3 regions of the Bacillus sp. SD127 genome follow, and region 1 is predicted to be linked to each of the others. Evidence: predicted binding sites of a transcription regulator. Region 1 holds the regulator's gene; each other region holds the start of a gene.
The links. Region 1 encodes LexA, which represses DNA repair genes until DNA is damaged. Its sites were predicted from a motif close to CGAACATATGTTCG; they were not measured.

Region 1 (7,468 bases):
ATTCCTTCAAGTTATGACAAAATCATTTCATTTTTTTAACACTTTCACTCGAAGGATTTCTATTTTCAAAAAAAACTTATATAATTTAATTTGACATTGAGACATTGTACTCCTTCTCATTTGAAAATTAGTATAAATATGGATATAATATAAACATTCACTTTTGAAGATCTAATGTATGAAAGGATACATCCCTGTGATTAGAGAGCATCTATTAAATGAAATTGAAAAAAAAAGAGCAGAGCTGCTGCAAATTGTCATGGCGAACGGAATGACATCTCATATTACGATAGAACTCAGTCAGGAGCTTGACCATCTTCTCATACAATATCAAAAGCAGCGCCTTCGAGCAGTAGCGGGTGATGAATGATTGCAAAATAAAAAACCCGATAAAGGGTTTTTTATTTTATAACCATGTTTCTCTATATCATAATCTTTACGTATTATTTCGTTTGATTATTCATGGCTTTCATCATTTGATTGATTTTCTTTTGAGAAGGTTTCATTCCCATTTGCATCATCATCATGCGTAACATTTGTTCATTAATAGGCGGATTCTTTTTAAGGTAGCTCATCATATATTTACGAGCAATAAAAAACCCGAGTGCAACACCTATGAGCAGTGCAACAACGCCCACTAGGATGCCAACCCATAAAGTCATTTTATTTCCTCCTTCATGTTGTCTAGTTTAAAGTGTACTAAACCAAAAGCTATTATACAACATTTACATCTCTTTTTCTTCGGTTTTAGACAAAATTTCTTTCTTTCACCGGATTTAACCACCCATACCGCTTCGTATTGAAATCCATTGCGAGAAAGCAAGGGCTTACTTTGCGAAGAACTTCAAAAAATATCGTTTCCGCCTCGTAATCTCCGTTAGCTACAATTTCAATCATGTGTTCTTTCATCATAAAAGACGCTTGTCCCTTTGCTTTTGGGAGAGATAATCTATAAATATAATCCAGCTGTGTATAGTTTGTATTGTTCAAATTCATTTTTAACCGCTGATGCATATGTAAAATCGGAATGGGTTTCGTAATATATTGAATTTGTTTCTCTGTCATTTCATACTGCTGCCTCGTCAGGCTTGTCCAATGATAGTCTTGAAACAGATCAAACATAACCGATTCCCGCCCGAAATAGTGATTGGCAAATTCCTCTTTGATCAGGTACGTATAGTAGTGACGTTCCATCTTCTCATCCCCTTTTCCAGCAGCATTTCATTTGCATTCTATTATACAAAAGAAGAGAAGAAAGAATTGTCTATTACTGTTAAACAGCCAATACTATTTTTGTCGGATAAACAAGAAAAAGAGGATGATTTGACTCATCCCCTTTGAAAAACTTATTTATTGATTAATGCTTTGACTCGATCCACAACGTTTGCAACTGAGAAGCCGTATTCATTGATAATGGTTTCGCCAGGAGCGGAGGCGCCGAATTTGTCAATACCGAGCACGTCTCCTTCAAGCCCTGTGTATTTGCCCCAGCCAAATGATGAGCCCATTTCAATCGCAAGACGTTTTCTCACATCTGACGGAAGCACGGAGTTTTTGTATTCATCCGATTGTTTCTCAAAACGATCTACTGAAGGCATGCTGACGACAGAAACATCAATATTTTCTTTTGCCAATTCTGCCTGTGCCTCGATTGCGAGGCCAACCTCTGAGCCCGTAGCGATGAGAAGAGCGTCAGGTGTTTCGTTTTTAGACTTAGAAACAACATATGCACCTTTTTCTACACCAGCCAATGCCTCTTCAGCTGTTTGGTCGATTGTAGGAAGGTTTTGACGTGTCAATACAAGCGCTGTTGGGTGATTTGTGCTCTGCACCGCAAGCTTCCAAGCCGCTGCTGTCTCATTACCGTCTGCAGGGCGGATTAAAGAAAGGTTAGGCATTGCCCGTAATGAAGCAAGCTGCTCAACCGGCTCGTGAGTCGGTCCATCTTCACCGACCGCGATACTGTCGTGAGTAAAGACATATGTCACAGGAAGACCCATTAATGCTGCAAGGCGAATGGCCGGACGCAAGTAATCAGAGAAGACAAAGAATGTTCCGCCGAATACACGAAGTCCGCCGTGAAGCGCCATACCATTTAAGGCTGCACCCATAGCAAATTCGCGAACACCAAACCAGAAATTTTTTCCTGAGTAATCAAGCGCTGTATAATCACCGGAATTTTTAATCGTCGTTTTGTTTGATCCTGCTAAGTCTGCAGAACCGCCGACAAAGAACGGAATTTTATTCGCAAGGCCGTTCAGAACTTCACCTGAAGAGGCACGGGATGCCAGACTGCTTCCTTTTTCATAAACAGGCACCTCTTGATCCCAGTCTTTCGGAAGTTCTCCTTTGATAGCCAGCTCAAGCTGTTCAGCGAGTTCCGGATAAATTTCTTTATATTTAGCGAATTGGTCATTCCATTCCTGTTCCTTTTTCTCGCCGGATTCTTTTACTGTTTTTGCGAAATGCTCATATACTTCTGACGGAACGTAGAAATCTTCTTCATACGTCCATGCATAAGCTTCTTTTGTTAATTTACTTTCTTCTTTGCCAAGCGGAGCACCGTGAACACCGGAAGTGCCGGCACGGTTAGGAGAACCGAAACCGATTGTCGTTTTTACTTCAATCAATGTAGGTTTCTTGTCGTTTTGGCGTGCTTTTTCAATTGCCGCAGATAATTCTTCAATATTGTTTCCATCTTCAACGTAAAGAACTTCCCAATTCATCGCCTCGAAACGCTGTTTCACGTTTTCAGAGAATGAACGATCCAGATCTCCGTCCAAGGAGATGTCATTAGAATCGTATAATACGATCAGACGGCCAAGCTGAAGATGGCCTGCAAGTGAAGCGGCTTCAGAAGAAATACCTTCCATTAAATCGCCGTCACCGCAAATGCTGTATGTATAGTGATCGACTACATTGAATGAATCGCGGTTGTAAGTTTCGGCTAAATGGCGTTCTGCGATAGCCATTCCGACCGCCATTGCGATTCCTTGTCCAAGCGGCCCTGTTGTTGCATCAACACCGGCTGTATGTCCGAATTCCGGATGCCCCGGTGTTTTGCTGCCCCACTGGCGGAATCCCTTAAGATCTTCAATGCTGAGATCATACCCGCTTAAATGAAGCATGCTGTATAAAAGTGCTGATCCGTGTCCCGCAGATAAAACAAAACGGTCGCGGTTAAACCACCCAGGGTTTGCCGGATTTACATTCATAAATTTTGTCCATAGCGTATATGCCATTGGCGCTGCCCCCATAGGCATACCAGGGTGACCAGAGTTTGCTTTTTCAATAGCGTCTATTGATAGTGTGCGAATGGTAGCAACTGATTTCTTTTCAATTGTATCCATAAAAATCCCCTTCCTTATATGTTGTACCCTTTCATCATAAATGTCTGACGACTTTTTCTCAACTGTTTCAGCTTAAATTTGAGAGAAACTTGATGAATTTTGTCACCTGAAGAAAGCGCTGTTGTTTGTAGTATATACAAAAGAGGAATACGATATTGCCGTATTCCTCTTATATTAGTGAAGTCTGTTATTATTTTTTTCTCTTTTTAACTTTTCAGGTGTTACGTCATTGCCTTCAGGATCAATGATTTTTACACTTTTTAATGTGTTTTTCATAGAAGAACGAAATCCTTTTAGGTACTCTTGACGGAGCTTTTGCTGTTCAGCTTTTTCTTCTTCTGTAATAACGCCAGCTTTAGCTTTTGCGGCAAGTTCATTGATTCTGGCAATTTTTTCGTTTGAAATCATGATAAACTCCTTTATTGCATTTTGTCTATATACTACTAAAACAAGAGGAGTTTTACAACTGATTCACTCGCCTGTCTGCTCATTCTCTATGTATTCCTGAAAACGCCGATGGACTGTCGCCTTTGACACATCATAGCCAAAACCTCTCAACGTAGCCGCGATTTCAGCAAACGTCAGTTTATTCGCTCTCAACCGGACAATCTCCGAGATCGGAACTTCTATTCTTTCTTTTCCGCTGTTTTCATGCTGGTTTTTCAGGTTCTTTTGTGGCTTAAAACCATTTTTCACTGCGCGTTTCATTCCGCGTTTAATTTTCATGTTGTGGATTTTCCGCTGGTATTCCTCCACAATGCTGACGATTTCCAGCACCATAGAGTCAGCCTCTGATAACTCCAGCTCACCTCTGTGAGCGGTCGTATATACTTTCACACCTTCCCTGTAAATACAATGAAGAAGTGCAATTTTCGCGTTTCCCCGGCCGAGTCTTGTTTCATCCTGAACTAAAATCACATCAATATTTGAATTCTTGATATGATCAAGCAAATCAAATACACCATCCCGGTCCATTTCATATCCGCTGGCTTTTTCAGAAATCACTTTGACGACTTCCATGCCGTTCTCGGCAGCAATGGCCGTAAGCTCCTCCTCCTGCCGCTTTAATGAGGTTTCTTGCTGTTCTTTATTTGTGCTTACTCGGGCATAAATGAGTGCTTTCACCTTTCTACCTTTCCTCTCTATTTAACAGTAGCCAGTTCGTATGCAGCCGGGTGTTCCTTTTTTAATGGAATCACCAATTCATCCCCCGGCTGAATCTCAGACGTCTGGAGATTATTTTTTTCAGCTACCCATTCAACAAAATCACTTTTATTTATCTTTTTTGAGTCATCCACCTGATCAGCAAGCGACCAGAGCGTATCCCCAGACTGAACTTTTATTTTAACATATTGATTAAGCTCCTGGTCGCTGCTTGTATATGACAACAGAAGGATAACCACGCTTAGAATCACAGTGAACAGGCCGACAAAAATAATAGATTCTTTATTCATGATAACAACCTCCGACAAGAATGTTTGTTCGCTTTTTATAATTTCAGTATATACGAACAAATGTTTCTGTCAATTGTTTTCTTCGAACCTATGTTTGTACTGTCAGGAAAATCATGCTATAATCTATTTAAAATCGACGTTTAGAGGTGCAAAAAATGACGAAGCTATCAAAAAGGCAACTTGATATCCTCCGTTTTATTAAAGCAGAGGTTAAATCAAAAGGATATCCGCCTTCGGTTAGAGAGATCGGAGAGGCTGTCGGCCTTGCGTCCAGTTCTACTGTCCATGGCCATTTGGCCCGTTTGGAAACAAAAGGGCTGATTAGACGCGATCCGACAAAACCAAGAGCGATAGAAATTCTGGATGAAGAAGTAGAGATTCCAAAAAGCCAAGTCGTTAATGTACCGGTAATCGGAAAAGTAACGGCGGGCTCACCTATTACAGCGGTTGAAAACATTGAAGAATACTTCCCGCTTCCTGACCGTATGGTTCCTCCGGATGAGCATGTGTTTATGCTGGAGATCATGGGTGACAGTATGATTGACGCAGGTATACTTGATAAGGACTATGTTATTGTAAAACAGCAAAACACGGCGAATAACGGTGAAATCGTAGTGGCGATGACAGAAGATGATGAAGCTACGGTAAAACGTTTCTATAAAGAGGATACACACATTCGCTTACAGCCTGAAAATCCAACCATGGCTCCGATCATACTGCAGAATGTCAGCATATTAGGAAAAGTAATTGGTGTGTTCAGAACTGTCCATTAAACTATTGAACTATCAGTTACAAAGAATAAACCCCCTCTTCCTTTGTGGAGTGGGGGTTTTGTTTTTTAAAAAAAGCAGGCTCGCCCTGGCTTAGGTGCGAACCTGAATAGGAGGAAAAAGAACATCATGTTTACACCATAATTATCCATCATTCAATTATTGAAGTCAAGAAATTTTCTTTCCTTAATGAAACTTTTTTTTAAAAAAGTGCTGTTTAAAAAATTAGACGTTCTTTTCTTATAAATGTTTCGATTTTCGGACGTGAAAAGATGAGTTATACTCTCCTCTTTTATATTGAGCGAGGCAAAAGGAAATATACTGAATATTTAGTACATAGTTTATTTAGTTAATTTATTCCGCAAAAAAAGCTCACTTCTTTTCAAAAATGTGAGCATCAATCAAAATTAAAATATTCTACACCATAGCGGCCTTTTACATGAACACTTGCACAGTTTTCTGAATGTTCTTCAGCTAATATTCGATACCGGTGATAAGGTTCAATGGAAACCTTATCGTGAGCGCTAAAGTCAAACCAATTACCGGTGAATTGTTTTGTGCTTAACGTAGTATAATCCCCTGCAAGTCCCATTCGCTGAAGCTTAATGTTAACTGAACAAGTGTTCACTCCTAATATCGTAAATTGGTATCCTAAAAAATAATCCATTGCCGGTACATCACTAATGTTTTCTACATAAAGCGCTTTTGTTCCGTCATTTAGAATAAAGTCGGTTTTATGCTCAAAATGTGAAGTTGCTGCATGAATGGTCCCGGTTCCAAAAACACATAGCAAAACAGCTGTCATGAGCAATATTTTATTTCTCAACTGCAATCCCCCTCCTTTACCATATATTAACCCCATAAGATAAATATGTATATTCCCTGTTACTCTGTTTCCCGTGCTTTTTCAATCGTTAAAATCCATGTGGGTTTTAGCTTGCTTATAATATTGAAGTCTGTCTTGAAGAGTTCCTGTATGGAATTCAAATTTATGGCCGTCAGGATCAGTGTAATAAATTGATTTTCGATCACGTACATCTCGTTCTCTCCCAGACAAAATAGTAACATGAAGGTTTTTTAATTTTGCGGACATTTCTTCAAACTTGCTTTCCTCAATTGTAAAAGCGATATGGGTATAAGAAGCGTTAATATCATTTCTGGGAATGTCACGCTCTTCGTTGAGAGCCAGCCATATGCCGTTTAAATCGAAATATGCAGTGCTCTTTCCTTTAACCAGCAGTTTAGCATCAAAGACATTTTGATAAAACTCGATGGAAGTCAGTAAATCAGAAACAGAAAATAACAAGTGATTGATCCCTTTGATCTCCACTGTGTCTCCTCCTTAGTATTTAAAGATAGATGATTAAAAACCAGTGAATAATTGATTATTTTAACAGAAGCTCATCCCACCCCTTGTGTACGGGCATTGCAGCCAGAAAGTTTCAAACGACCAGCAAAAAATACCAGTGTAAACAAAAGCAATTTGTTCAAAATAAACCATATTACTTCAGAAGGGAATGACCGTTATGAATGGCTACGGCCTTCATGAAACGTTGGAATTGCACGAATTGCTTACGTTTAAGAATCTTTGTTTGACAAAATCTTCAACCATGACGGGACTTGTACAAGATGAAGAATTAAAGAGTATTCTTGAGCAGGATGCTCAAAAAACAAAACAGCAGGTTGCGCGTTTGCAGGAATTGCTGTCAGTGAGAGGTGAACAAGCGTGAATGAGTTCTTTCAAAAATTAGCCGGAATGGGCAGCATGACCGAACAAGTGATCGCAACGGATTTTTTAATATCGGCAAAGACAGGCGTAAGGAATATTGCAGCTGCCATCACAGAATCTTCTTCCCCAGAAGTCAGGGAAACGCTGCAGCAATATTTACATGAC
Region 2 (7,468 bases), 890 kb from region 1:
TGGGGTGAAAAAAGCGCAGCGTATGAAGTACGCTGCGCTTCTGTTTATAAAGGCATGTGGACACCAATTATGAAACAGTCTTTGAGAAATAAATAGCCAAGCTGATTGCGTATATAAAAAGCAAAACGAGAAGGATATTTCATTATCTCATCTCACTGATGCTTGCGGCGGTTCCTCACGAATCCAATGATCATCCTTTCGCCAATCATAAGTTTCATCGATATCAAGATGTAAAGTCTGGCCGCCGATTTTTACTGTATTGTTGTTCAACCATTTAACAGCTGGTCTGCTGTCAGGATAATTCCAGTAGATTGTTTTTTTGACAAGTGTTTTTTCATTCACGAGTTCGCCTCTGGCGGCATCTAAGCCTAAGGTATTTTTGGATACATAAGTGTTTAGCGTATAGCTTCCGTCCGGTGATTCCACTGATTGTACGAGGCTGCCTTTCGGAACGTTTTTGAGTGAAAAAAACATCCAATAAACGGCACCGCCGAAGAACAGAAGACATGAGAATATAATAAGAGGGACTTTACTGCGTGTTTTGATGTGACTCTCACCCTTTTTTTCTCTCATTTTATCATATCGCGGATTTTATACGATCTTTACATTTCTTTAAAATTTCCTCAATAAAGTGAAGGTATGATAAAGGAAAATAGATAAAGGGTGGGGGAGACAGAAATGGAAAACACATATTGTCATTCCAGCGAAAAGAACTCAGAAGCGGTTTATTTGAGTGTGAGAGGGTATCGCATCAAGCTGTCGTCTGAACAAATGAAATTAATTTCTGCTGTCAGAAAATAAAAATAAAATGATAAAGGCAGCCGCATATGCTGCTGCCTTTTCTATGAAGAATATTTTCTTTTCCGTTGTGCAAAGTGCTTCTGAAACCAAACTTTTTTATATAAAAAAGCAATAACCTCAAGCCAAAAGCCCGGGATTTTTTTCGGGAAAATCGGCTTTTTATAAAGCGTATGATACGCCGTTTTTAAATCGTCCCACTGCGTGCACGTTTTCTTCTGTTCAAATCTCGCAACATCAATGACCCGCACTGCTCCGGATTCAGTCAGAATCAGATTGCGCAAATGAATGTCTGACGGGTTGAGGCCGGCTGCACGGGCGTCAGAAAGTGCGTCCTCTACCTGCTGAATCATATCGTCGCTGATCGCGATGCCTTTTTTCAGGCAGTTGTAAAAGGTATCGCCTTTAATATATTCCATTAAAATAAATGAATCACCAGTTTCATAAATGTCAGGGTAGAATGCGGATCCGGCTAATTTTTCATAAATCGCTGCTTCTTTGACGGCTGTCGCTTGATACTCCGGAAAAAATACCTTCAGCGCCATTTTCCGGTCACCTTCTGTTATGGCAAACACATAGGCGCTTCGTCCCTTGCCGATCAATGTTAATTCCTCGGGTTTCTCTTTGACTTTATCAAATCTGCTGTTTTGGCGGTATATGACTGAATGGGCCAGTGCCTCTGCTTTTGTCAGCATTTCATTCACCTTCTTTGCTCTATTTTATGCAGTTGTTTATAGGAAAATCCAAAACTGTTCAGGAAAAAGAGCCTAAATATAGTGTATCTGGTCTTGGGAAAGAAGGCTACCTATAAGCTTTGATTGTGATAAAAGAGACATGAAAACGTTGATTCCCCTCCTTGAAAAGCGCTTACAAATGGGATACTATTAATTTGAAATAAAGCGCTTTCGTAAACTATCAAGGGGGAACACGCTATGACGAAACAGATGGTGACAGGAATTATCGGTGCAGGGCGCATCGGCAAACTTCATGTTCAAAATATACATCGGATTCCTCATATGAAAATAAAAGCGGTTTCTGATATTTCTGCAAGCTGTTTACAGGATTGGGCCGCCAGTCACCACATTGAATACATAACCGCTGACTATAGAGATTTATTGCTTGATCCTGATATTGACGCTGTTTTTATCTGTTCGCCAACAAACACACATGCGCAAATCATCAGAGAAGCAGCTGAGGCGAAAAAACATATTTTTTGTGAAAAACCAATCAGTTTTTCTCCCGATGAAACGAAGGAGGCGCTTGCGGCCGTGCGGAAACACGGGGTTAAGCTGCAAGTCGGATTTAACCGCCGTTTCGACCCTCATTTTAAGAAAATCAAAACCATTGTCTCAAATGGTGAAATCGGCACGCCTCATTTATTAAAAATTACGTCACGGGACCCTGAACCGCCGAATGTTGATTATGTCCGCACATCAGGCGGCTTATTTATTGATATGTCGATTCATGATTTTGATATGGCGAGATACATCATGGGAAGTGAAGTGACGGAAGTGTATGCAAAAGGAGCGGCTTTGGTGAATCCGTCCTTTGCAGAGCTGGGGGACATTGATACGGCTGTCATTACCTTGACATTTGCAAACGGTGCCATGGGTGTGATAGACAACAGCCGTCAAGCTGTGTACGGATATGACCAGCGGGTCGAGGTTTTCGGCACGAAAGGCTCGGCAGCAGCGGCTAACAGCAGGCCGACGACGGTAGAAGTGTCAACGGCTGACTTTGTCATGAAGGATAAACCGCATTTCTTTTTTCTTGAACGCTATAAGGAAGCCTACACAGAAGAGATTCTTCAGTTTGCAGATGCGATCAAAACCAATCGGGAGACTGCCTGCACCGGCGAGGACGGCTTTCAGGCGGAACGAATAGCAAGGGCGGCTCAGCAGTCGCTCGCTTTAGGCATGCCTGTCAGCATTGAACATACTGAAAAAAATGTTTTTTAATATTCAGATAAAGGGATTACAATACAGCAAGCTTGGGTATATACATTCCATTGATACTTTATAAAAAGTAGGCGGTGGAAATCATGAATACAGCACATGCTAAAGGAAATGCTTTAAACAAAATCGGTATTCCTTCTCACATGATTTGGGGTTATATTGGTGTGGTCATCTTTATGGTTGGAGACGGACTTGAGCAAGGATGGCTGTCTCCTTTTCTTGTTGATCACGGTCTCAGTATGCAGCAATCTGCTTCGCTGTTTACGGTGTATGGCATTGCTGTCACGATTTCGGCTTGGCTATCAGGAACCTTTGTCCAGACTTGGGGGCCAAGAAAGACGATGACGGTCGGTTTACTTGCTTTTATCCTCGGTTCGGTTGCTTTTATCGGCTGGGCGATTCCTCATATGTACTATCCGGCTCTCTTGGGCAGCTACGCGCTCAGGGGCTTGGGATACCCGCTGTTTGCATACTCGTTTCTTGTATGGGTATCATACAGCACCTCTCAGCAAATCCTTGGTAAAGCCGTCGGCTGGTTTTGGTTTATGTTTACGTGCGGCCTGAACGTGCTTGGACCGTTTTATTCGAGCTATGCGGTTCCGGCGATTGGAGAAATCAATACGCTTTGGAGCGCTTTACTATTTGTGGCAGCAGGCGGAGTTCTCGCACTGTTTTTTAATAAAGATAAATTTATGCCTGTACAAAAACAAGATCAGCCGAAATGGAAAGAGCTGTCGAAGGCGTTTACAATTATGTTTGAAAATCCTAAAGTCGGCATCGGCGGCGTAGTCAAGACAATAAATGCTATCGGACAATTCGGATTTGCGATATTTCTTCCGACCCATTTGGCGCGTTACGGCTATTCTGTTTCAGAATGGCTGCAAATTTGGGGGACGCTGTTTTTTGTCAACATTGTATTTAACATCATTTTCGGCGCGGTCGGAGATAAACTGGGCTGGCGCAATACTGTCATGTGGTTTGGCGGAGTCGGCTGCGGCATTTTTACACTGGCGCTCTATTACACGCCGCAATTGATCGGGCATCAGTACTGGGTGCTGATGATCATTGCCTGCTGCTACGGTGCGGCACTGGCCGGATATGTTCCATTAAGCGCGCTTTTGCCGACGCTTGCGCCTGATAACAAAGGTGCTGCCATGTCTGTGTTAAATCTGGGGTCGGGTCTGTGCGCTTTTATTGCTCCCGGCATCGTGAGCCTTTTTATCGGCCCGCTCGGCGCAGGCGGCGTGATATGGATTTTTGCGGCATTATATTTTCTCAGTGCTTTCCTGACACAATTTCTGACGATTTCAGAACGGCACGCCGATATGTATCCAGAGGAACGGCTTGTCAGGAAAAATGTGCAAACAAATTTTGAGGAAACGGTTAAGCAGTAGCCTCTTTGGTCAGACTAGTCATAAACGTGTGCAAAGAGGTGTAAAGGGTGAAACGATTTAGCACTGCGTATCTGTTGCTGGGGATTTTATGCTCAGCCGCAGCTTTTCTAATGGGTGCTCCCCGCGCGTCAGGGGCGGAAGTGGAGCACTATGAACCGCTGCAAGTGCATGTGCAGCTTGAAAAAGTGTATTTGGATGGAGAGGTCAGCATCGAGCATAAGCGTGAAAAGGTGCTGTCCATGGAAGACTTTTGGGCCGATTATGCGGGATGGACGCTTGTCGAACATAAAAATGGGTACGTTCTATTTCGGAAGCAGGTGGACGATATTTCTCCGCTCAGCAAGGTGAATGGTTATATCGGCGTTTCTGACAGCGGAGTAATTTCCACCTTTCATGGACGGCCGGAGTCGGATTCTGAACCGATTCAATCTTTTTTTCAAATTGACTTAGAAAGACTGGAGAGCCATATGCAAAAAAATCTCGAAAAAGGCATTCCGTTTCGGACGAAAGCGGAGTTTGAAGATGTCATAGAACATATCAAGACGTACAGCGGGTGACCACTGCTGATTGAAGACATGTGCTCATGTCTTTTTTTTCGTGGAACAATGAATGAGAAGCGAACATATGTTAACTTTTCTTTAAGCCTTTGGCTGTTTTTATGGTACAATGAAGAACAGTCAAAGAGGTGAATTTTCGTGATCGAATTTGTTAAAGGGACGATTGATTATGTATCTCCCCAATATATTGTGATAGAAAACGGCGGTATCGGCTATCAGATTTTTACGCCAAATCCGTTTATATATAAGGAGAGAAGTCAAGAAACCATATTTACGTACCATCATGTAAGAGAAGATGCGTTTTTACTATACGGCTTTTCAACAAGGGAGGAAAAAGCGCTCTTTACAAAGCTGTTAAATGTGACCGGAATCGGTCCAAAAGGGGCACTCGCCATTTTGGGATCAGGTGACCCGGGAGCGGTCATTCAAGCAATTGAAAATGAAGATGAAGCCTTTTTAGTCAAGTTTCCGGGTGTCGGCAAAAAAACTGCCCGCCAGATTATCCTTGATTTAAAAGGAAAGCTGGCTGACGTCGTGCCTGAAATGATTGAAAATCTGTTCAATCATGAAGAAAGACTTGAAAAACAAACGGCAGAAACGGAGCTTGAAGAAGCACTCGAGGCCCTCAGGGTACTTGGTTATGCCGAAAAAGAAATCAAAAAGGTACTTCCTCACTTAAAAGAGGATATTGGTCTGACAACAGACCAGTACGTAAAAAAAGCATTACAAAAACTATTGAAGTAAGGTGATGTTCATGGATGAACGGCTCGTCTCAAGTGAAGCAGACAACCATGAATCAGTGATAGAGCAAAGCCTGAGGCCTCAGCGCCTGGTTCAATACATCGGGCAGCATAAGGTAAAAGAGAATTTGCGTGTTTTTATAGATGCCGCAAAAATGAGACAGGAAACGCTTGATCATGTTCTTTTATACGGTCCGCCAGGGCTTGGAAAAACGACGCTTGCTTCCATCGTTGCCAACGAAATGGGAGTGGAGTTGCGGACGACTTCGGGACCTGCGATTGAAAGGCCGGGTGATTTGGCTGCGATCTTAACGGCGCTCGAGCCGGGGGATGTATTATTTATCGATGAGATACATAGGCTGCACAGATCGATTGAAGAGGTGCTTTATCCGGCAATGGAAGATTTTTGTCTTGATATTGTCATTGGAAAAGGGCCTTCTGCCCGTTCAGTCCGTCTTGATCTTCCGCCTTTTACACTGGTCGGCGCCACGACAAGAGTAGGGCTTTTGACTGCGCCTTTAAGAGATCGATTCGGCGTCATGTCGCGGCTTGAGTATTATACACAAGAAGAGCTTGCTGATATTGTTACGAGAACGGCTGATGTGTTTGAGGTTGAAATTGATCAGCCGTCAGCGCTTGAGATTGCCAGAAGATCAAGAGGAACGCCGCGGGTGGCCAACCGCCTGCTGAGAAGGGTCCGGGATTTTGCACAGGTGTTAGGCGACAGCCGGATTACAGAAGAGATTTCTCAGGACGCTTTGGAGCGGCTTCAAGTCGACCGTCTTGGTTTGGATCACATTGATCACAAGCTGCTGATGGGAATGATCGAAAAATTTAACGGCGGTCCGGTGGGGCTTGATACGATTTCAGCCACGATCGGCGAAGAACCGCATACGATTGAAGATGTATACGAACCGTATCTTCTGCAAATCGGTTTTATCCAGAGAACGCCGCGGGGAAGGATCGTCACACCGGCCGTTTATCATCATTTTCAAATGGAGGCTCCCCGATATGACTGAATTTCCTAAGATCATTATGATTCTTGGTGCTGTTTTGCTTATTATCGGAGCGGTTTTGCATTTTGTCGGCAAGATGCCGGGAGATATTTTTGTGAAAAAAGGAAATGTGACGTTTTTCTTCCCGGTTGTCACTTGTATTATCATAAGTGTGGTATTATCAATCTTGCTTAATCTTTTCGGCAGAATGAAATAACAAAAGACTAGAATAAAGGTGAAATTATGAAAGTTGATTTATTTGATTTTGAACTTCCGGAACGTTTAATTGCACAGGTGCCATTGGAACAGCGTGACGCTTCAAGGCTGATGGTGCTTGATAAACATACAGGAGAGCTGACAGACAGCTCGTTTAAACAGATTATCAGTTTCTTTAAAGAAGGGGATTGTCTCGTGCTGAACAATACCCGCGTTTTGCCTGCCCGGTTATTCGGAACAAAAGAGGATACGGGGGCAAAAGTAGAACTGCTTTTGCTGAAACAGGAAGCCGGTGACAGGTGGGAAACGCTCGTCAAACCGGCAAAACGGGTAAAAAAAGGAACCGTTGTAACATTTGGGGACGGCAGATTAAAAGCTGTCTGCACGGAAGAGCTGGAGCATGGCGGCAGAAAAGTTGAGTTCCAATACGACGGTATTTTTTACGAGGTGCTGGAATCACTCGGAGAAATGCCGCTTCCGCCATATATTAAGGAACAGCTTGATGACAGAGAGCGCTACCAAACGGTGTTTTCAAAAGAAATCGGATCTGCCGCTGCGCCTACAGCCGGACTTCATTTCACGGAAGACATTTTACAGCAGCTGAAGGACAAAGGCGTTCAGATTGAGTTCATCACACTGCATGTCGGTCTCGGAACGTTTCGTCCGGTCAGTGCCGATGAAGTTGAAGAGCATAATATGCATGCAGAGTTCTATCAAATGTCAGAAGAAACGGCCGCGGCTTTAAACAGCGTAAGGGAAAAGGGCGGACGGATTATTTCTGTCGGCACGACCTCAACCCGCACGCTTGAAACG
Region 3 (7,468 bases), 550 kb from region 1:
TTCAGGTCAGATTTAATATTGCGAAAGGGAGACCGGCATAAGGTAGAAGAAGTGTTAGTGCGAAGGGTGTGACCATTATGCATCATATTGAACTGTATGTCTCCGATTTGAAAGCGTCTAAGCGGTTTTGGGGATGGTTTTTAGCAGAGATTGGCTATAATGAGTTTCAAAAATGGAGTTCCGGCATCAGCTGGAAGAAAGATCACTTTTACCTTGTGATTGTTCAGGCAAAAGAAGAATGTCTAGAGCCGAAATATCACAGGTGCCGTGTCGGGCTGAACCATCTCGCGTTTCATGCTGAATCCAAGCTTCAAGTCGACCTGATGACTGAAAAATTGATGGCGAAAGGCTATCGTGTGCTGTACCGAGACCGGCATCCTTTTGCCGGAGGAGACGGGCATTATGCAGTCTATTGTGAGGACCCTGACCGGATCAAGGTAGAGCTCGTTGCCCCAAGCGGTTAATCGTTTTGGTCTTCGGACATGCTGTTAAGCTTTTTTTCGATTCGGTCCAGCTGTGCTTTACGGTTTTTCGCATATGTAGAGCCGATCACAGCCGCCGAGATAACAGCGGCAAACATAAAAAATACGATCAGCTGAAACATGATATCACCTATATTCATATTTCATCACCTCGTTTTTGCGGGAGAGAGCGATTCTCTCCCCTCTTCTTGTGTTAAAGCGGCTTCCCCAGTCCGGGTTGCTGCTCAGTGATTTCCGCTTTCATCCTCCGATAGGCAAACACTAAAAACGGCAGGCCAAGCAGGGTGATGCCGCTAAGGACAGAAAAAATGGAACTTGGATGCCCGGCACCAAATGCATCTATACATAAGCCGCCGGCCCAAGGGCCAATCACATTCCCAAACTGCGAAAAGCCGATCGCTCCGAAATACGTTCCTTTTAATCCGGGTTTTGCAATCTGGTCTACAAACAAATCCATCATACAGAATAAGAGCACTTCTCCAATTGTAAATGCAACCACAATGATAACAAGTGAAGAAACCCCGTGTGACATGGTAAGGATCATCATGCTGGCGCTGATCATGATATTGCCGAGCATCAGGGAGCAAAGCGGCGAAAACCGTTTACCAAGGTGGACGATGGGAAACTGTGTTGCCAAAACAACAATTGCGTTTAATGTCAGCATCAAGCCGTACAATTTTGTCCCATTTTCGATAAAGGGATTTTGCGCCATATATTGCGGAAATGTAGAGCTGAACTGCGAATAGCCGAAGATGCATAGTGTAATGCCGATAAGAGCAACTGTAAAAAGACGATCCTTTTGCGTTACCATAAACGCTTCCCGAACGTTCAGATTTCTGGATTGTTCTAATGTCGCGGGTGGATGCTTTTTAAATTGGATGGCAAGGATGACACCGTACATCCCATAAATCACCGCGGGCACCAAAAAAGGAGCGGTAGATTGTGATGAACCAAAGTACAGACCGAGCACAGGGCCGAAGACAACGCCGATATTAATGGCTGCATACCGTAAATTAAAAACCAGCAATCTTGTTTTTTCTTCTGTCATATCTGACAGCAAAGCTTTTGAAGCAGGTTCAAACAGTGATTTACAAAGTCCGTTTAACGCATTTACCACAAAAAATACCCAGAGGTGAGAAGCGGCTGCAAACCCTGCAAACACCAGCATCCAGCCGAAAATGGATACAAGCATCATGTTCTTTCTGCCGAATTTGTCCGAGATATATCCGCCATAAAAGCTTGCAATGATACCGACTGATGAGCTCGCCGCAATGACAAGCCCCGCATAGGACGCTGAAGCGCCTTGGACAGCTGTTAAATAAATCGCTAAAAACGGAATGCTCATCGATGTTGCCATCCTGCCAAAAATGGTTCCGATAATAATTGTCCAGCTGATTGGGTGGATATCTTTCCATGTCTTCATGTTTATTGTTCTCTCCTGTTAGTAAGATCTTTTTCTATCATACATGAAAAAATTTCCTTATCCAACGGGGGATTAAATTTTTTTACTTACTGGTTTATATGGGATTGTATTACACTATGTGTGCGCAGGATGACCTTTGTTTTTTGAATGGTTCATGTTTCACGTTGACGATGGCGTTTACGCCGTTGAAGTGGAGGGTGAAGTACACGGATTTTTGTTCGGCGCTTATATCATGAAAGTGCAATTCTCATTGAGCAGGAAATGCCCGGTCAGTTTAAAGACATTAGGAAGGCGGGAGAAGCAAACGGATTTCCGTTCGAAGACGTTGACCCATCAGGCTGTAGATCATATCGGCGGGGTTCCTGAAATGCTGAGTGAGACCGGGCATCAGATTAAAGTTTATGCTGACGGGCTTGAGCGCCCGTATATGAGAAGGGGCGCTTCCCGTCGATATCAGCCGCGTCCCTTCTGGCCATACGAAAACAGATATACGAAATTTCTCCAACAATGAAGGTGCATGTCACTAAGAAAACAGCCCTTGGTTTGTGACGTAGTCATAAATGATATCCTCTATATGCGCATGCAGGTCCTCGTCTGGATCTTCATTTTGTCTTTCCTCTAAAGCAGCTTTCAGGCTTTGTTTTTCATACGGGCTTAACGGATCAATGGCAACATTTCGGCCGTATTGGCGCAATGCCTGTCCCAACATTTTTTCGACAAATTTCTCCATATTGACTCTCCTATCTTTATGCTCGCTTTCATTCTACTAAAAGTTTTACCTCTCTCAAACCCTTGCATCATATTTTCTGTCAGACAAGAATCATTTACCAGTATAAATCGAACATATTTTCGCATATAATATGAAAGCGAACATAAGTTCTTTTTAGAGGTGTGTATGATGAAAGAAAAAGTGATTTTTCTCGTTGACATGCAATCGTTTTATGCATCTGTAGAGAAAGCGGAAAATCCACATTTGAAAAATCAGCCGGTGATTGTTTCGGGTGATCCGGAAAGGCGGGGCGGAGTTGTATTGGCTGCATGCCCGCTGGCGAAACAAAAAGGGGTAGCCAATGCCTCACGCCTGTGGGAAGCGCAGGAAAAGTGCCCTGAAGCTGTTGTGCTCCGGCCTCGTATGCAGCGGTATATTGATGTATCGCTGCAAATCACCGCCATTTTAGAGGAATATACAGATCTTGTGGAACCCTATTCCATTGACGAGCAGTTCATGGATATCACAGGCAGCCAGAAGCTGTTTGGGGCGCCCGAGGAGATTGCTAAAAGCATTCAGGACAGAATCATGCGGGAGGTCGGCATTTATGCCCGGGTCGGAATCGGCCCTAATAAAGCGCTTGCCAAAATTGCGTGTGACAATTTTGCCAAAAAGAATAAGAACGGTATTTTCACGTTAACGAAAGAAAATATGAAAACCGAGATGTGGCCGCTTCCGGTGGGGAGTATGTTTGGCGTCGGGAGCCGGATGAAACATCATTTAAATCGAATGGGCATCAGCACGATCGGCGGGCTTGCGGTTTTTCCGCTCGAGCTTTTAAAAAAGAAATGGGGCATTAACGGACACGTGCTGTGGATGACGGCGAACGGAATCGACTATTCTCCTGTGTCAATGGCATCGCTGGACGGACAAAAAGCGATTGGCCACGGAATGACACTCCCGAAAGACTATGAACACTTTGACAAAGAAATAAAGGTCGTTCTGCTGGAGCTGAGTGAAGAGGTATGCAGGCGAAGCCGAAACGCCGGGATGATGGGGCAGACGGTTTCGGTGAGCTGCAGGGGGGCTGACTTTGATTTGCCGACCGGCTTCAACCGGCAAGTGAAGCTGGCGGAACCGACCAATTCTACGCAGGATGTGTACCAGGCTGTATGCAGACTGTTTCTCAAGTTTTGGGACGGGAAGCCTGTCCGCCGCCTCGGGGTCAATCTCTCTCAGCTCTCATCTGATGAAGTATGGCAGCTTAATTTATTTCAGGATTATGCAAAGAAGATGAGCCTCGGCTATGTGATGGACGGGATTAAAAACCGGTTCGGCGACACGGCGATCATCAGGGCGGCCTCACTGACAGCGGCAGGCCAGGCGTTTGAACGAGCGGCTAAAATAGGAGGGCATTATAAATGAATGAGCATTTAAAAAGAGGCAATCTGCTGTGGGAAGGAAGCCGAATGTTTCTGCCTGAACATAAACAAAGCCTGCTTGAGAGAAAACACCATAAACAGAAGCTGCAAAGGCCAATCCTTGATTCGGATAAGCTGGAGGAGATGAACCAAACGCTTTGCATGGCAATGGAATTTGCTCAGGACATTACTGTCAGCTGCTTTCAAGATGGCGAAATTGTCACCTGCAGCGGGAAAATCTGCCGCTATGAAGAATTTGAAAAAACAGTGTGGATAAAAGGGGACGCCGGCAAGCTCTGTAAGCTGAGACTTGATCAGGTGCTTGATATTTTTCTGTAAATGTTCCCCCTCCTGGAGGGGGAGAACTAGATGTGAAAATAGCAAACATTGTTCCGTCAGCAGTCTGGAAACGTATGATACAGAAAAGAAGGCATTTACAATTCCAGTCAGGCAAAATATAATTTTTATATTGTGAGAAAAAAGAGACATTCGTTTTGCCAGACGGAGGGAGATCAAATCGTAATGGATATTCGAACAATCACGTCTTCAGATTATGAAATGGTAACGTCTGTAATGAATGAATGGTGGGGCGGCAGGCAGCTGAAAGAAAAGCTCCCGCGATTATTTTTTGAACATTTTCAGGACACCAGCTTTATCACACATGAACATAACAGCATGACTGGATTTTTAATCGGATTTCAATCGCAATCAGATCCTGTAACGGCATACATCCATTTTTCCGGTGTGCATCCGGATTTCAGAAAAATGCAAATTGGAAAACAATTATACGATGTGTTTATTGAAGCAGTTAAGAAGAGGGGATGCACCCGGGTAAAGTGCGTCACGTCCCCGGTAAATAAGGTGTCAATCGCGTATCATACAAGACTGGGATTTGAAATTGAAAAAGGCGGCAAAACAGTGAATGGCATCTCAGTATTTGCAAATTACGATGGACCGGGCCAAGACAGGGTTCTTTTTGTGAAAAACATATGAGGAGGAACCGCTATGGATTTTTTGTCAAAAACACCTGAGCCTCCTTATTATGCTGTTATCTTTTCTTCTGTCAAAAGTGAAAATGACGAAGCATATGGAGAAACAGCAGAGCGGATGGTTTCGCTTGCGGCGAGCCAGCCCGGATTTTTAGGTGTGGAAAGCGTTCGCGAAGCGGATGGAACCGGCATCACAGTTTCCTATTGGGAGAGTATGAACGCAATCAATCATTGGAAGCATCACACCGAACACCAGGCAGCGAAAGAAAAAGGAAAAAGCGTATGGTATGAATCGTATGCGGTCCGCGTCGCCAAAGTCGAGAAGCAGCGGCTGTTTTCAGGAGAAAACAAATGATTGCATTTCTTCAGCATAAGGAAGAGGATGTATCGCGTGAGATTATTGACGTTCAAAAGCCAGCTTATGTAAAAGAAGCGGAGCTTATCGGTTTTGACGGAATCCCTGCTTTACACGAAAAAGCTGAGGATATCAGAGCCTCTCAGGAGCGATTTGCGGGATACCGGGAAGACGGGAAACTGCTCGGTGTCATTTCATACGAGAAGTTTATGCATGAGCTGACCATTTGCAGGCTTGTTGTGCATCCCGACGGTTTCAGAAAAGGCATCGGACGAGCACTCGTGCAATTTGTTATTGATCAGAACGAAGACGCTGAGAAAATCGAGGTAGTAACAGCCGAGAAAAACAGCCCGGCCGTGTCGCTGTATACGCAGGCAGGATTTGTAAAGACGAAAACCGTCAAAGCGTCAGAGGGGCTTTTGCTGTCAGTCTTTCATCTCTATCCGAAAAGAAAGGTTGAAGTCGTTCACTACAATGAAGAATGGGCAAGGCTGTTCAGTGAGGAAAAAGATCGTCTGAAGCTTGTGCTCGGCCCGGAGATCATTGACGTGCATCATGTCGGAAGCACATCGATACCAAATATGGCGGCAAAGCCGGTCATTGATATCCTGATTGCAGTAAAGGATATCGCGGCCGTGAACCAATATGATTCGAAAATGGCGGAGCTCGGCTATATGCCGAAAGGAGAAAACGGCATGATTGGCAGACGCTATTTTCAAAAGGGCGGAAATAAGCGTACCCATCATGTCCATATTTATGAGGGAGGGCATCCTGCTATTGAACGGCATTTGGTGTTCAGAGATTATCTCACAGCTCATCCGGAAATAGCGAATGAATACGCCGCGCTCAAAAAACAGCTGGCGGCCCAGTACCCGGACAATATCAAGCCGTACATACAGGGAAAAACCGATTGGATCAAGGCTGCAGAAGAAAAAGCGAAGCGGTGGAAAAAAGGCAGAAACAATGCGAACGGACGCGTGGTGTGCTACAATAGCGAAAATGAAAAAAACGGGGGTTTCACCTTATGAACATTCATGTGACAGATGCAGCAAAACAGGCACTGCAGCAGGCGCTTGACGCCAACCCGGGAAAAAAGGCACAGCTCCGTTATGACGCTGAAGGATGCGGCTGCGCAGTAAGCGGTGTACCGACCATCTGGGTGACAGAGGAATTAGCGGGACAGTGTGAGCAGCTGGAAACGAACGGCATTCCGCTATATATCCAGTCGTCGCAAAAAGTGTTTTTTGACGATCAAATGACAATCGATTACAATGAAAAAGCCAAAACGCTGGCGCTGAAAAGTCCGGCTCAAATGCTCAGTCCAAGAATGAGCATATTAGTAAAGTAGGGAGACACGAAACGTGGAACAAAAGCTGAAGTCAATTAAGAATACAGCACAGAATAAAACGTGGGTATCCTTTCTGAACAAAAACCATCCCTACACCCTGCTGCATTGGTCAATCGGAGGAGCGCAATCCGTCGAGAAGGATGTTTGGCTTTTGCAGGATGAAATGACATTTGAAGCGCAGGAGTTTACTACGATAGACCTTGCGATTGAATGGATCAGTGAAAATATGGATGGCATCACCGACGTTTTATGATGGAAAAGCGAAAGGCCGAAAGGGGCCTTTCGCTTTTTACGTTATTTTGTCTAAAAAGGCTTGCACGGTTTTTCGATACGTGTCCCGATTTTTTGTATACGACATGGCGTGTTCTCCAGCTTCAGCAATATAGAGTTCCTTTGGACCGGGCTTTTTTTTATAAAGCCGCTCGGTTGCAGAAACAGGAATATAATCATCGTGCCTGCTGTGAATAAAGAGGACCGGCTTTTCGATCGTTTCGATGACGGCAAGCGGAGATACATCGCGTGCGCGGTAGCCGTCCCTGAACCGCAAAAAGGAGTCGGCAATGGGAAGAATCGGCCAGGAAGGCAGCCGGTATTCCGCTTTCAGACGATACGCAAGCTGTTCCTCGAAGCTTGCAAACGGGCAATCGGCAATATAAAAATCAGCGCCATCGTCAGGATGTGCGCCTGCATACAGCAGAGCAGTCACTGCTCCCATTGATTCACCATGAATTCCGACCAATC

Region 2: ruvA (Holliday junction branch migration protein RuvA) is a predicted target of LexA. The motif match lies at 4,765-4,778, and genes of this name have one in related genera.
Region 3: ACQVGS_RS09195 (DNA polymerase IV) is a predicted target of LexA. The motif match lies at 2,744-2,757, and genes of this name have one in related genera.

What each region holds. Positions count from the first base shown of each region.
Region 1 is NZ_CP191226.1:2,313,865-2,321,332, forward strand. It holds gene ynzD (aspartyl-phosphate phosphatase YnzD) at 197-370, shown strand; gene ACQVGS_RS12260 (YneF family protein) at 444-662, opposite strand; gene sirA (sporulation inhibitor of replication protein SirA) at 748-1,194, opposite strand; gene tkt (transketolase) at 1,347-3,350, opposite strand; gene ACQVGS_RS12275 (DUF896 domain-containing protein) at 3,525-3,758, opposite strand; gene ACQVGS_RS12280 (YneB family resolvase-like protein) at 3,822-4,475, opposite strand; gene yneA (cell division suppressor protein YneA) at 4,493-4,804, opposite strand; gene lexA (transcriptional repressor LexA) at 4,960-5,577, shown strand; gene ACQVGS_RS12295 (hypothetical protein) at 5,972-6,400, opposite strand; gene fosM (FosM family fosfomycin resistance protein) at 6,482-6,904, opposite strand; gene ACQVGS_RS12305 (DUF892 family protein) at 7,101-7,304, shown strand; gene ACQVGS_RS12310 (spore coat protein) at 7,301-7,468, shown strand, end outside.
Region 2 is NZ_CP191226.1:1,428,722-1,436,189, forward strand. It holds gene ACQVGS_RS07295 (DUF5412 family protein) at 148-474, opposite strand; gene ACQVGS_RS07300 (hypothetical protein) at 679-801, shown strand; gene ACQVGS_RS07305 (phosphotransferase) at 843-1,493, opposite strand; gene iolG (inositol 2-dehydrogenase) at 1,731-2,756, shown strand; gene ACQVGS_RS07315 (MFS transporter) at 2,840-4,147, shown strand; gene bofC (sporulation cell-cell signaling protein BofC) at 4,195-4,704, shown strand; gene ruvA (Holliday junction branch migration protein RuvA) at 4,843-5,448, shown strand; gene ruvB (Holliday junction branch migration DNA helicase RuvB) at 5,459-6,463, shown strand; gene ACQVGS_RS07335 (DUF2905 domain-containing protein) at 6,456-6,656, shown strand; gene queA (tRNA preQ1(34) S-adenosylmethionine ribosyltransferase-isomerase QueA) at 6,683-7,468, shown strand, end outside.
Region 3 is NZ_CP191226.1:1,765,392-1,772,859, forward strand. It holds gene coaA (type I pantothenate kinase) at 1-72, shown strand, start outside; gene ACQVGS_RS09170 (VOC family protein) at 78-464, shown strand; gene ACQVGS_RS09175 (hypothetical protein) at 461-622, opposite strand; gene ACQVGS_RS09180 (MDR family MFS transporter) at 676-1,905, opposite strand; gene ACQVGS_RS09185 (MBL fold metallo-hydrolase) at 2,042-2,416, shown strand; gene ACQVGS_RS09190 (YqzH family protein) at 2,429-2,635, opposite strand; gene ACQVGS_RS09195 (DNA polymerase IV) at 2,801-4,039, shown strand; gene ACQVGS_RS09200 (YolD-like family protein) at 4,036-4,374, shown strand; gene ACQVGS_RS09205 (GNAT family N-acetyltransferase) at 4,558-5,028, shown strand; partial or broken gene ACQVGS_RS09210 (antibiotic biosynthesis monooxygenase family protein) at 5,041-5,398, shown strand; gene ACQVGS_RS09215 (GNAT family N-acetyltransferase) at 5,376-6,407, shown strand; gene ACQVGS_RS09220 (iron-sulfur cluster biosynthesis family protein) at 6,404-6,727, shown strand; gene ACQVGS_RS09225 (DUF2552 family protein) at 6,741-6,980, shown strand; gene ACQVGS_RS09230 (alpha/beta hydrolase) at 7,017-7,468, opposite strand, start outside.